4 regions of the Halorhodospira sp. 9622 genome follow, and region 3 is predicted to be linked to each of the others. Evidence: predicted binding sites of a transcription regulator. Region 3 holds the regulator's gene; each other region holds the start of a gene.
What was found. The regulator FliA, encoded in region 3, starts transcription of late flagellar genes. The targets are predictions, from matches to a motif close to GCTAAAGTTNNNNNNNNNNCNGCCGATA.
Positions count from the first base shown of each region.

Region 1: the regulator FliA is predicted to act here: its motif matches at 1,768-1,795, upstream of LRG07_RS09520 (methyl-accepting chemotaxis protein).
Region 2: the regulator FliA is predicted to act here: its motif matches at 1,562-1,589, upstream of LRG07_RS09390 (flagellin).
Region 4: the regulator FliA is predicted to act here: its motif matches at 1,393-1,420, upstream of flgM (flagellar biosynthesis anti-sigma factor FlgM).

Region 1 is NZ_JAJNRE010000015.1:37,285-40,491, forward strand. It holds gene LRG07_RS09510 (ATP-dependent DNA helicase) at 1-1,149, opposite strand, end outside; gene LRG07_RS09515 (tetratricopeptide repeat protein) at 1,136-1,756, opposite strand; gene LRG07_RS09520 (methyl-accepting chemotaxis protein) at 1,933-3,207, shown strand, end outside.
Region 2 is NZ_JAJNRE010000015.1:14,136-17,342, reverse strand. It holds gene LRG07_RS09395 (TonB-dependent receptor domain-containing protein) at 1-1,229, shown strand, start outside; gene LRG07_RS09390 (flagellin) at 1,681-3,087, shown strand.
Region 3 is NZ_JAJNRE010000019.1:14,311-17,517, forward strand. It holds gene flhF (flagellar biosynthesis protein FlhF) at 1-374, shown strand, start outside; gene LRG07_RS10480 (MinD/ParA family protein) at 413-1,246, shown strand; gene LRG07_RS10485 (RNA polymerase sigma factor FliA) at 1,246-1,989, shown strand; gene cheY (chemotaxis response regulator CheY) at 2,044-2,427, shown strand; gene LRG07_RS10495 (protein phosphatase CheZ) at 2,433-3,207, shown strand, end outside.
Region 4 is NZ_JAJNRE010000015.1:30,817-34,023, reverse strand. It holds gene rplS (50S ribosomal protein L19) at 1-16, shown strand, start outside; gene LRG07_RS09480 (hypothetical protein) at 9-401, opposite strand; gene LRG07_RS09475 (flagella synthesis protein FlgN) at 480-1,007, opposite strand; gene flgM (flagellar biosynthesis anti-sigma factor FlgM) at 1,007-1,315, opposite strand; gene flgA (flagellar basal body P-ring formation chaperone FlgA) at 1,480-2,241, opposite strand; gene LRG07_RS09460 (chemotaxis protein CheV) at 2,405-3,207, shown strand, end outside.

The DNA.
Region 1 (3,207 bases), on a different contig from region 3:
GGCGAAACCCCGCCCGCGGGTCTCGTACCACTGGACCTCGCCCTCCGCGGGGGCGAGGAAGCAGCCGAGGGCCTCCTCCAGCTCACCGGCGCGCCGGTGGCACGCCTCCAGCTCGGGGCCACGCTCGGCCACCAGAGCGAGGGCTTGCTGCAGGCCAGCCGCTGCCCCGCGCAGGGCTTCGGCCGCCTCGGCGCCCCCCGATTCGGCCACCGTGTACCAGGCATCCCGCTGCTCCCCCCCTTCCAGGGCCAGGCGCAGCCCGGCGACCGCCGCCTCCAGGGTATCGATGGCCGCGCGCAAATCCGGCATGTCGCCCGCTTCGCGCCGGTCGGCGATACGCACATCGCGAACCAGATCGCGGATCGCCCGCGCCGAGACCGAGTGACCGAAGAAACGCGCGGCCGTGTCCGGGAGCAGGTGGGCCTCGTCGAGGATCACCGCTTCCGCCTCGGGCAGCACGGCCCCGTAGCCGGCATCCTTCACCGCCCAGTCGGCCAGCAGCAGGTGGTGGTTGACCACCAGCACGTCGGCCTCGTGGGCACGCCGGCGAGCCTCGTAGAAGAAGCACGTGTCGTAGGCCGGGCAACCCTGACCGAGACAGCGCTCGGGCGTGGCGGTGATGCGCTCGGCCACCCCCTCGACGCCCTGCGGCGCCTCGGCCAGGTCGCCGCTGTCCGTCGCCCGCGCCCACTCCGCCGCCGTCTGGATGGCCGCGACCTCGTCGGGGGCGGTGAACGGCCCTTCCTCCACGGCCCGCTGCAGCCGGTAACGGCACAGGTAGTTGGCCCGCCCCTTGAGCAGGGCGGTGCGCATCGGCTGCGGGGATGCGCCCTGCAGCGCCGCCCGCACCCGGGGCAGATCGCGGTGGTAGAGCTGATCCTGCAGGGTCCGGGTGCCGGTGGAGATGATCACCCGGCGGCCGTCGAGGAGCGTGGGCACCAGGTAGGCGTAGGTCTTGCCGATACCGGTGCCCGCCTCGGCCACCAGCACCTCGCCGTCGGCTAGCGTGTCGGCCACCGCGGCGCCAAGCTGCAGCTGCCCCGGGCGCGCGGCGAACCCTTCGATGGCCCGGCTGACCGCCCCGCCGACATCGAGTTCGGCGACCACGGCCCGGGCGAAGGCTCCCCCGGGCGGCCTAGAATCGGCCAAGGCCACCGTCTCCGGTATCACCGAAACTTCGCGCCGAGGAGGCCGCGTCCCGGGCGCCGCCCCGGTCACCGCGCTCCATGCGCGCCGCCGCCACCAGCCACCACGCCTCGCGCATCACGGCGAGGTCGTCGCCGCCGGTGTCTACGGCGCGCAGGGCCAGCTCCTCGGCCCGCTGGTGGTGCCCCTGCTGGTAGCGCACCGCCGCCAGGTTCTGCCACAGCACCGCCCGCTCCGGCGCCTGGTCCAGGGCCTGCTCCAGGTGCTGTACCGCCCGGTCGTAGTCGCGCCTCTCGTAGGCCTCCCGCGCCTGCTGCGCCAGCGCCGCGATCTCATCGGCACCGCCCCGGGTCTCCTGCCGGGCGTCGGACTGTGGCTGTGACCACCAGCCCCCCTGTTCCTGCTCCGGCTCCTGCTGCGGCTGCGGCTGCGACCACCAGCCACCCTGCTCCTGCTGTGCCTCATCCCGGTCGTCCTGCCGGGGCGCTTCGGCCTGCGTGCGCGCGTCGCCACCGCCATCGGCAATGCCGTCATCAGGAGGCACATAGCAGGCCAGCGGCGCCAGGCAGACCAGTGCCGGCAGCGCGGAGAGCTTCCGCCATCGCATCATTCGGGGGCCTCGTTACAGAACCGGGCTTTGCTGCCGCCAAGGGTACCAGAGCCGGGCGGAACCCGGCGCGACGCTTTACGGCCGGACAGCCGCCACGCTATAAGGGGCACGCGCGGGCACCGCGGCCCGTTGGCGGGATCCGCAGCCGCACGGCACCCACAGCCAGGAAAGAACGCATGGCCACGCCCCCGGAACACGCACACCCCGACGCCCGCGCGGTCACCCGCTCGCGCCAGGAGGTCGCCGAGCAGGTGGCCGAGCGCAGTTCGGCGATCGGCATTGAGGCGGTGCAGATCACCGAGGTCCTCAACGCCCTGGCCGCCGCCTTCGAGCGGCAGAATGAGTCGTTCAGCGACCTGCGCACCAACGCCCGCAGCATGGCCCGCAGCAACGAGGTGGTCCACCAGGCCGTCGACCGCGCCCAGCAGGTGGCCACCGAGGCCGGCAGCAACGTGGAGCACTCACGGGCCCGGATCCAGAAGGCGCTGGAGGAGATCCGCGAGCTGGCCGAGTCGGTGACGCGGGTGGAACGCCAGCTCGGTGCCCTCAACGAGGCGCTGCAGGGCGTTTCGAAGGTCTCCAGCGAGATCGCCACCATCGCCAAGCAGACCAACCTGCTCGCGCTCAACGCCACCATCGAGGCCAACCGGGCCGGCGAGGTCGGCCGCGGCTTCGCCGTGGTGGCCGAGCACGTCAAGGCGCTGGCCAAGCAGACCGCCGACGCCACCGATGACATCCACACCATCCTCGACGAGCTGACCCACATCATCGACCGCCTGGTCCAGAAAGGCGGCGAAAGCACGCTGCAGGCCGAGGCGGTGCGCGACGGCACCGAGGCGATCCAGGAGATCATGGAGACCGCCGGCAGCGCCATGGCCGATATCGACACCGACTCGGGCCGCGTCCGCGAGTCGGTGCATACCATCGACCACTACTGCCGGCGCACCGTCGAGGGGCTCGAAGAGCTGGCCGACACCGTGCGCCGGGCCACCGACACGCTGCAGGCCGCCGACCAGCGCGCCGAGAAGATCAGTCGCCACGCCCACGAGCTGATCCGGCGCACCGCCGTCGACGGGGTGGAGACCCGGGACACGCGGCTGATCCGGCGGATCCGCCGGATCGCCGCCGAACTGGGCGAGACGCTGCCGGCCGAGGCCGGCGCCGAGCAGATCGCCGCCCAGGCGCGCTCCGCCCTCGAGCAGCTCGTCGAGGGAGAAACCGGCGTACGCGCCGCCCTGATCTGCGACGCCGAGGGGCACTGCCTGGCGGCCACCGTGCCGCCGGGCGGCGCGACCGGCCTGCGCGATGCTCTGCAGGGACAGCGGCTCGACGACCGCCCCACCCGCTCGGCCCTGCGCAGCCGCGAGCCGTACCTGCTGCAGACCTACCGGCTGCAGTACGGCGGCGCGGGGCCGGTGGTCCAGGAGATCAGCGCACCGGTGCAGGCCGGG
Region 2 (3,207 bases), on a different contig from region 3:
ATGAGGATGAGCTGGCCTGGATCCTCGGTGGCTTCGGCACCGCCTATGACGCGGGGCTTAGCATTGAGGACGGCGCCCGCGGCAACGTCCGCGCCAACAATCGCGAGTATTACGCCCAGGGCATCCAGGTGCAGGTCGGCCATCTCTTCCAGGCCTTCGGCTGGGACCACGACATGGAGGTGGGCTTCCGCTACCACGAGGACGAGGAGGACCGTGAGCAGTGGCAGGACTCGTTCGAGATGACCGAAGATGGCTACATGGTGCTGGACGAGCAGGAGACCCCGGGTGAGACCACCAATCGGGTCACCTCCGCCGAGGCCTATGCGTTCCACGTGCAGAACACCATGGAGCGCGGTCCGTGGACCCTGGTTCCCGGTGTGCGTTACGAGAACATCGATGTGGATCGCAAGCAGTGGGATGGTCCGGGGCGCACCAGCGCCAACATAGATGCGGGTGGTACGCGGTCGAACACCTACAGGGTGTGGACGCCCGGCATCGGCGCCACCTACGCCATCGATGATCAGTGGAGCGTCCTTGGCGGGGTCCACCGCGGCTTCGCGCCGGCCGGAGCCAGCGAGGATGCCGATGAGGAGCTCAGCGTCAACTACGAGGCCGGTTTCCGGTTCAGCAACGCGCACACCCAGGCAGAGGTCATCGGCTTCTTCAACGACTACTCCAACATCAACATTGAATGCACCGCTGCCGGGGGTGCCAGCTGCCCGCAGGGTGATGTCCGCAGCGCTGGCGGCGTGCACATCTGGGGCTTGGAGGCGCTGTGGATGCACGATCTGGGTCAGAGCCAGGACCTGCCCGTCCAGCTCCCGGTCAGCGTCAGCTACACCTTCACCGACAGCGAGTTCCGGGAGAGCGATGACGGCGAGCTGTCGAACCAGTGGGAGAATGCCCGCAAGGGTGACCGCCTGCCGGAGATCCCCGAGCACCAGCTCAACCTCAGTGCCGGCGTGGGCCAGGCCGACTGGCGCGTCAACCTGAACGCCAACTACGTCTCCGAGACCCGCGCGCTGGCGGATCGGGACTACGACGATCTGAAGATCGACTCCCGCTGGCTGTTCGATCTCTCCGCCCACTATCAGCTGATGGACAACGTGCGGTTGCTCGGGAGCATCGAGAACCTCGCCGACGAGACCTACGTCGCCCACCACCGCCCGGCGGGGGCACGGCCCGGCGCGCCGCGGACCTACTGGGCGGGGATGCGCGTCGACTTCTGATCCCACGTCGCGGGTCACCCGCAGCTTAGGGGTGCTCATGCCTGCCGCCTCGGCGGCTTCCTCCAGCCGAACGATCGGCGCCTGATTGCCGGGGAGGGCATCCTCCCCGGCACTTTTTTGCCCGCCTCACGGGTCGCGGCGCGACCCGCTCTTGCCGCTGCGCTTGCCGCCCGCCGCCGTCGGGTCACCCTCCGTGGTGCTCTCGGTTGCCTGCCGTGGCAACATGCTGCCCCTGAATACCCTGCCTAAACAGTCAGATACGAGGATGTGGCCCCTGCTTGCCGCTCTGTGTCACCGGGTTGTCGCGTATGGAAAATTTTTGCCGCCAAAGGGGTAAAGCCTTGCCGCCGATCGCCGATACGGTAAGTGAAGGCGAAAGACTGGGTACCGGCAGGCGGCAATGGCTCGCCGCCGGGGCCTTCCAAACAGCGGAGCATAAGGAGCAAAGGCAATGGCACAGGTCATCAACACCAACATTGCGTCCCTGACCGGTCAGCGGCATCTGAGCAGCAGCCAGGCCGAGCAGCAGCAGGCCCTGGAGCGGCTCTCCTCGGGTCAGCGCATCAACTCCGCCGCCGACGACGCCGCCGGCCTGGCGATCAGCGAGCGCTTCACCTCGCAGATCGGCGGCATGAACCAGGCGGAGCGCAACGCCAACGACGGCATCTCCTACGCCCAGACCGCCGAGGGCGCCATGGAGGAGATGGGCAACCTCCTGCAGCGGGTTCGTGAGCTGGCGGTGCAGTCGGCCAACGACACCAACACCGCCGAGGATCGCCAGGCCCTGGAGGCCGAGGTGCAGCAGGCGGTGCAAGAGATCGACCGGATCGCCGCCAACACCCAATTCAACAACCAGAACATCCTGGACGGGTCGCTCGACGAGTTGGTCTTCCAGGTGGGCGCCAACCGGGCCCAAAGCATCAACACCAGTGGTATGGACGTGCGCGGCCACAACCTCGGTGCCGAGATTGCCCAGGGGCAGGCGGTGCAGCGCGCCCTTGATGAGGATGGCAACTACAGCGATCTAGACCTGGAAGGCTCGATCACCCTCAACGGTCTCGACGTTGACGTCAGTGGCTCGCGCAGCGTCTCCGACGCCATGGACGCCATCAATGCGCAGTCTCGAGCCACCGGAGTGACGGCGTTCCGCGCCGACCGGGCCACCACCGAGGCGTTCGAGTTCAGTGAAGGTGGCGGCAGCCTGGAGATCAACGGCACCACCATCAGCGTTGGTGAAGAGGCCGGTGTCGGCGAGTTCGTCGACGAGGTGAACGCCGCCTCCGGCGACACCGGTGTGCGCGCCGAGATGGCCGGTGAGAATGAGGTCCGCTTCGTCTCCGAGTCGGATTTCCGCATCGAGCCGGGCGACGATAGCCCGCTCGAGGGTCTCGACCTTGAGGATGGTGAGTCGGCGATGCGCTTCGAGCGCGGCATCCAGCTCTCCACCGACCTGGGCGCGCGTCTGGATGTCAGTGGCGATGGGGACGCCCGTGATGCGCTCGGACTGGGTGAGGATGACATGGAGATGAGCCGTCACCGGGTCAGCGGGCCGGATGCGCTGAGCGTGGCCACCCGGACCGACGCCGATGACGCCATCCGGACGGTGGACTTCGCCCTGGGGCAGATCAACGACGCCCGGGCCGACCTGGGTGCGGTGCAGAACCGCTTCGAGGCCACCACCAGCAACCTGCAGAACGTCTCCGAGAACATGGAAGCTTCCCGTTCCCGGATCCTGGATGCGGACTTCGCGGCCGAGACCGCCGCCATGACCCGCGCCCAGGTGCTGCAGCAGGCCGGTACCTCGGTCCTGGCCCAGGCTAACGAGGCCCCGCAGAACGTCCTAACCCTGCTGCAGTAAGACCCGAGGCGGAGCCCGGCTGACCCCCCGGGCTCCGCCACCGGCTCGCTGACCCCGAGACCGGTGCCATGACCCGCAGCAGATTCGGGATTCTTCCGTGAACGGACGCGGATAAAGAGA
Region 3 (3,207 bases):
TGCGTCTGGCCGAGCAGTTCAAGACCCTGGGCAGCGCCGAGGGGCTGGTGAAGACCTACCTGGTGCTCTCAGCGGCCACCCAGATGGCGACGCTGACCGAATCGGTCAGCGCCTTCGCCGGCGCCGAGCCGGTGGGCTGCATCTTCACCAAGGTCGACGAGGCCTCCAGCCTGGGCGGGGCGATGACCTGCGCCCTGCGCACCAAGCTGCCTATCGCCTATCTGGCCGTGGGGCAGCGGGTGCCGGAAGACCTTCAGGCGGCCAGGGGTGATACACTCGTGCACCGGGCGTGTGCGCTGCTGGACGAGCACGTTCAGGAGGCCGACGAGGAAGCCCTGGCATTGGCTCTCGGTGGGGGAGGCGCATGTTCCTGACAGAGCCAGGCCTCGATCAGGCGGCGGGGTTGCGCAGGATGGCGAAAACCAGACCGGTCAAGGTGGTCGCCGTCACCGGCGGCAAAGGCGGGGTCGGCAAGACCAACGTCTCCGTGAATCTGGCCACTGCGCTCAGTCGCATGGGCCAGGAGGTGATGCTCTTCGACGCCGATCTGGGGCTGGCCAACGTCGACGTGGCCCTGGGCCTGTCGCCCAAGCTCAACCTCTCCCACGTGCTCGCCGGCGAGGCGAGCCTCGATGAGGTCCTCGTCGAGGCCCCCGGCGGCTTTACCATCGTGCCCGCCTCTTCGGGCACCCAGCGCATGGCCGAGCTCACCGCCGCCGAGCACGCCGGGCTGATCCGCTGCTTCAGCGAGCTCCAGCGCGAGGTGGATGTGCTGCTCGTCGACACCGCGGCGGGCATCTCCGAGAGCGTGGTCAGCTTCGTGCGCGCCTGCCGCGAACTGGTCATCGTCGCCTGCAATGAGCCCTCGTCGATCACCGATGCCTACGCCCTGATCAAGGTCCTCAACCGCTACGGGGTCGAGCGCTTCCACCTGGTCGCCAACCGCGTGCGCAGCCGCCGCGAGGGGCAGATGCTGCACCAGAAGCTGGCCGTGGCCACCGAGCGCTTCCTCGACCTGAACCTGGACTTCATCGGCGCCATCCCGGAGGATGATCGCCTACGCCGGGCGGTGCAGAAGCAGCAGCCGGTGGTCGAGACCTACCCGAACAGCCCCTCGGCGCGGGCGTTCGGTGATCTGGCGCGGCGAATCGACGCGTGGCCGACCCCCTCGGGGGCCACCGGGAACCTGGAGTTCTTCGTCGAGCGACTGATCGAATACAGCAGCATGGGGGGAGAGGTGACCTGATGAATGGTCACGCGATGTACACCGCGGTGGCACAGCAGGGCGACGAGGATCTGGTCACCCGCCACGCCTCGCTGGTCAAGCGGATCGCCCACCATCTGGCCAGCCGCCTGCCGCCGAGCGTGCAGCTCGAGGACCTGATCCAGGCCGGTATGATCGGCCTGCTCGAGGCGGCGCGCCAGTACGACTCCTCCCAGGGGGCGAGCTTCCAGACCTACGCCGGCATCCGCATCCGCGGCGCCATGCTCGACGAGATGCGCCGGCTCGACTGGACGCCGCGTTCGGTCCACCGCAAGGGCCGCGAGGTGGCCGAAGCCATCCGCAGCATCGAGCACCGGACCGGGCGAGATGCCCGCGACCACGAGGTGGCCGAGGCCCTGGGGATCTCGGTGGCGGAATACCACAATATCCTGCAGGATGTGTCCTCGGCGAAGGTCTTCAGCATCGACCAGGAGGATCCGGGCACCGGCGAGCCCCACGAGCCCGCCGGGCACGACCCCGGCCCCCTGGCCATGCTGCAGGACGAGGCGTTCCAGGGCGAGCTGGCCGAGGCGATCCGGGAGCTGCCCGAGCGCGAGCGCCTGGTCATGGCGCTCTACTACGATGAGGAACTCAACCTGCGTGAGATCGGCGAGGTGCTCGGGGTCTCGGAGTCGCGGGTCAGCCAGATCCACGGCCGGATCATGCTCAAGCTGCGCAACCGTCTCGGGGAGTGGCGGCGCGAGCAGCAGGAACGAACGGCGTAGCACGGCTTTGGCAAGGCCTCGAGATAGGGGGGCAATGTGGCAGCGGACAAGAACATGAAGATCCTCGTTGTGGACGATTTCTCCACGATGAGGCGGATCATCAAGAACCTGTTGCGCGAACTCGGCTACAACAACGTGGTCGAGGCCGACGACGGCAACACGGCGCTGCCCATCCTGCAGAAGGGCGGGATCGACTTTCTGATCACCGACTGGAACATGCCGGGCATGACCGGTCTGGAACTGCTCAAGCACGTCCGTGCCGATGCCAATCTCAAGGACCTGCCCACGCTGATGGTCACCGCCGAGGCCAAGCGCGAGCAGATCATGGAGGCGGCGCAGGCCGGGGTGAACGGCTACATCGTCAAGCCCTTCACCGCGGCGACGCTGCGCGAGAAGATCGACAAGATCTTCGAGCGGGTCCAGGCAGGCGGGGGATGAGCAGCATGCGCCGGGAGCAGGGCAGCAGCGGCGCCGACCTCGAGGCGTACCGCCGCGCCGCGCAGCAGTTACTGGAGCACGTCGACGCCGGGGACAGCGAGGGTGCCCAGACGGTCATCGACGACCTGACCCACCTGCGGGAGACCGAGCTCTTCCGCGAGCTGGGGACGCTGACCCGGGATCTGCATGAGGCGATCAAGGCGTTCAACTACGACGAGCGCCTGGCCGATATCACCTCCCAGGAGATCCCCGATGCCCGCGAGCGCCTGAACTACGTCATCACGATGACCGAGCAGGCCGCCCACCGCACCCTGACGGTGATCGAGGGCAGTGCGCCGCTGGCGCAGGAGCTGGCCGAGGAGGGGGCACGGCTGGCGGAGCGCTGGCAGGCCTTCCAGCGCCGCGAGCTCAATGTCGAGGACTTCCGCGAGCTCTCCCGCGAGCTGGATGGCTTCCTCAACCGGGTCCAGGCAGACAGTCGGCAGATCAGCGATCAGCTCAACGAGGCGTTGATGGCCCAGGACTACCAGGACCTGACCGGGCAGATCATCCGCAAGGTCATCGCCCTGGTCGAGGAGGTCGAGTCGAACCTGGTCCAGCTGGTGCGCATCTCCGGGCAGCGCTTCGAGGAGGAAGGCCAGCAGCCCTCCACCCGGCCGGCCGAGGACGCCGAGGTGGCCAGCGAGCGGATGCGCCGCGGCGAGGGGCCGACCATGCCCGGCAAGGGTGGCGACGACGTGGTCAGCGGGCAGGACGAAGTGGACGATCTCCTGTCGAGCC
Region 4 (3,207 bases), on a different contig from region 3:
GGAGAAGATCAACTAAGGGCTTCGATTGCCCGGCTCATCCGGCTGGCGGCGGGCTCGTGGGCGGTATCGCGCACGGACTCCGCCGCCCGCTCCGGATTGTCCAGGATCCGTTCCCGGGTCTCCTCGGCCAGGGCGCGGGCTTCCTCCCGATCTCGTGGCACCTCGCCGGTGGCCGAATCCGGCCCCGAGGCGTTGACCGCCACCGGGTCGCTGGCGCGCACCGACTCCGCATCCCGGTTGCCGGCCGCCTCGGTGCGCTCCTCCCGGATCCGTTCCGTCCCCGTTGTCTCCCCGTCCCGTTCCGGGCGCAGGGCCTCCTGGCGACGCTGCTCGGCAGCGTGCTCGGCGTGGTGGGAGCGGATCGCTTCGTGGCTGGCCGTGGCAGGGTCGATCTCGGTCATGGCTGCCTCCGTCGTTCCATCCCCTGAAGATAGCACGCGGGCCGCGGCCCGGTTCGGAGGTTGCCGGAGCGGGTATTGTCAGGCGCGCGTGATGCGCCGGGAGCGGTCGCTGGCGGTGTAGCCGCCGTGGGTGCCGTAGGTGAGTTCATCGGCCCGCTCGTGGGCGCCGGTGGCCAGGTCGAGCAGGCGCCGGGTATGGTCGAGGTTGCGGTGGATGAGGCGGCCGTTGGCCTCGTTGCGGGCCTGGATGGTGCGCAGCAACTGCTCCAGCTCGCCCCAGGCGGAGCGCAGCGACTCCGGTGCAGTACGCAACACCGCCCGCACGCCAGCGGTCCCCGGCGGATAGCCGGCTTCGGTGAGAACCCGCCGCAGCTGCTGCTCGGCCTCTTCCAGGGCCTCGACCTGGGCGCCCTTGCGGCGCAGGAGCTCGTCGAAGCCGTTCAGGTCCCGGTCGATCAGTTGCCGGGCCTCGGCCTCGAGGGTGGCGGCGAGTTCCCCGGCGCGCGCCTGGCAGCGCTCGACGCGCACGGCCAGGCGCTGCGCCAGCTCCGCGTCCAGCGTCTGGCGCGGAAAGCGGTCAGAGCGGCCGTGCTCCGCCGGCGTCATCACGACTCGACCAGCGCCTCAAGCTCAGCGAACTTCTTGGCGACTTTCTCGGCGTCCACCGGGTAGTCGCCGTTGGCGATCCGCTCCTTGATGGCTTCGACCCGATCCCGGTCGACTTCCGGGGTTTGGTCGATGCGTTCGCGGACCGTCTGCAGTCGTTCCGAGGTCTCGGCCTCGTCGGCGCCGCCTGCGCCCCGGGGCGGGGCGTTCGACGCCTCGTCGGCGCCGCCGCTCTTCGGGCCCTTGCCCGGCTGGGCGGTCGCGGGTCCGACGGGGCGCGGACCCCCTCCTTCGATCGGATTGGACATCGGGCTCTCCTCAAAACCTTTCCTATGCGGGCTGCAGCGCCGCTCCCTGGCCTGCATGGACCCGTGCTATCCGTATCTATCGGCGGCCCGGGCAGGAACTTGAGTCCTGGTTCCGGTTACTGTGACCCAGGTTGCCACTGACGGCAACTCCCGCCGCCTGCGGCCTAATCGCCGACCCGGACCTGGCCCTCGCCGACGACCCGTGCCTGGATCTCCCGTCCGGAGTCCAGGTTCTCCACCCGGATCCGGTCGCCTTTCTGGCCGTGCTCCAGGGCGCGGCCACGGCTGCTGATCTGGATGGCATCGCCCCGGCCGGCGGCGATGGTGACCCGGTCGTTGCGCTCGACCAGCGTCGGGGGCTGCACGTGGTTGCCGGTCACGGCCACCCCCTCGCGCAGGCTCCGGCGTACCTCCTGGCCGACCAGATCGCCGGCGTCGCGGTAGAACTCGCCGCGGACCCGGCGCGCATCCCGCGTAGCGGTGCGCAGATCCGCCGCCGCGAGCCGCTGTCCGCGGCGCAAGCTGCGTGCGGCCACCACCATCTCCGTCTTCAAGGTGGTTTCCATGCGCACGTAAACGGTCCAGGGTGCCTCTCCGCTGCAGCGCACCCCCACGGTACCGGCTTGGTGGGGGCTGCGCCCGCGGGGGATGAACCCCTCCAGCTCGCCGTCACACGCACGCAGTTTCAACCGGCCGTCCACCCCGCGGGCCTCGACCTCCACCTCGTCGTACTCGCCGGCCAGCGCCTCGCGCAGGAACACCTCCGCCGTCTCACGGATGGCCTCCGGCGACTGGGTGCTGGCCTGCGCCGCCGCCGGGGCCAGGACCGTCAGCGCCAACAATACGACGGCCAGGCGCCAGGCGGGCGACGGTCGCGCACTGCGCCCGACCCTGCGGGCGGGGGTGGCGCCGGCGGGTCTGCTCATCGGTCCGCGCGCAACCTCCATTCGGTTGGTGATCCTCCGGAGAAATATGCAAAGGGTGTGCCGCGGCGTCGGCCGCTTTCCCTGATCCGGCTACCGGATTAACATGACGCCAACGGGCGGGGGCCAGCCCCCGGGACGTACGCCGATAAGGGAGCCGTCAGCGATGGCCGGAATCATGAGCTCCGTCGACCAGCGGACCCAGCTGGCTGGCCATAACCGCATGGAGCTGCTGCTGTTCCGTTTCGAGGGGCGGCAGCGCTACGGGATCAACGTGTTCAAGGTCCGCGAGGTCATACCGGCCCCGGAGCTCAGTTACGTGCCGCATGCCCATCCGGCCTCCCTCGGCATCGCCTACGTCCGCGGCCACACCCTCTCGGTGCTCGATCTGAGCTACGCCACCGGCAACGGCGCCATCACCAAGGAAGAAGGCAACTACATCATCGTCACCGAGTACAACCGTCAGGTCCAGGGGTTCCTGGTCGGCGGGGTGGACCGGATCGTCAACATCAACTGGCAGGACGTGCTGCCGCCGCCGAGCGGGGGCAGCGCCGGCAGCTACCTGACCGCCGTGGCGCGCTACGACGGGCAGATGATCCAGATCGTCGACGTCGAGAAGGTCCTCGCCGAGGTTCAGCGTGCCGGCGGCGCCGATCCGGAGGTCACCGAGGGCGGTGGCGTGGATCACGCCGAGGGCTCCGAGGCTTACAAGGTCCTGGTGGTGGACGACTCGGCGGTCGCCCGGGGGCAGATCAAGCGCACGCTCGAGGAGATCGGTGTGCGCGTGGTCACCAAGAACAACGGCCGCGAGGCGCTGGAGCAGCTGCGCACCTGGAAGGATCAGGATCCCTCCGGGCTCGACGATCTGCTGATGGTGGTCTCGGACATCGAGATGCCGGTGCTCGACGGCTACACCCTGACCCGATCGATCCGGCAGGATCCGGGGCTTGCCGGGGTCCACGTCCTGCT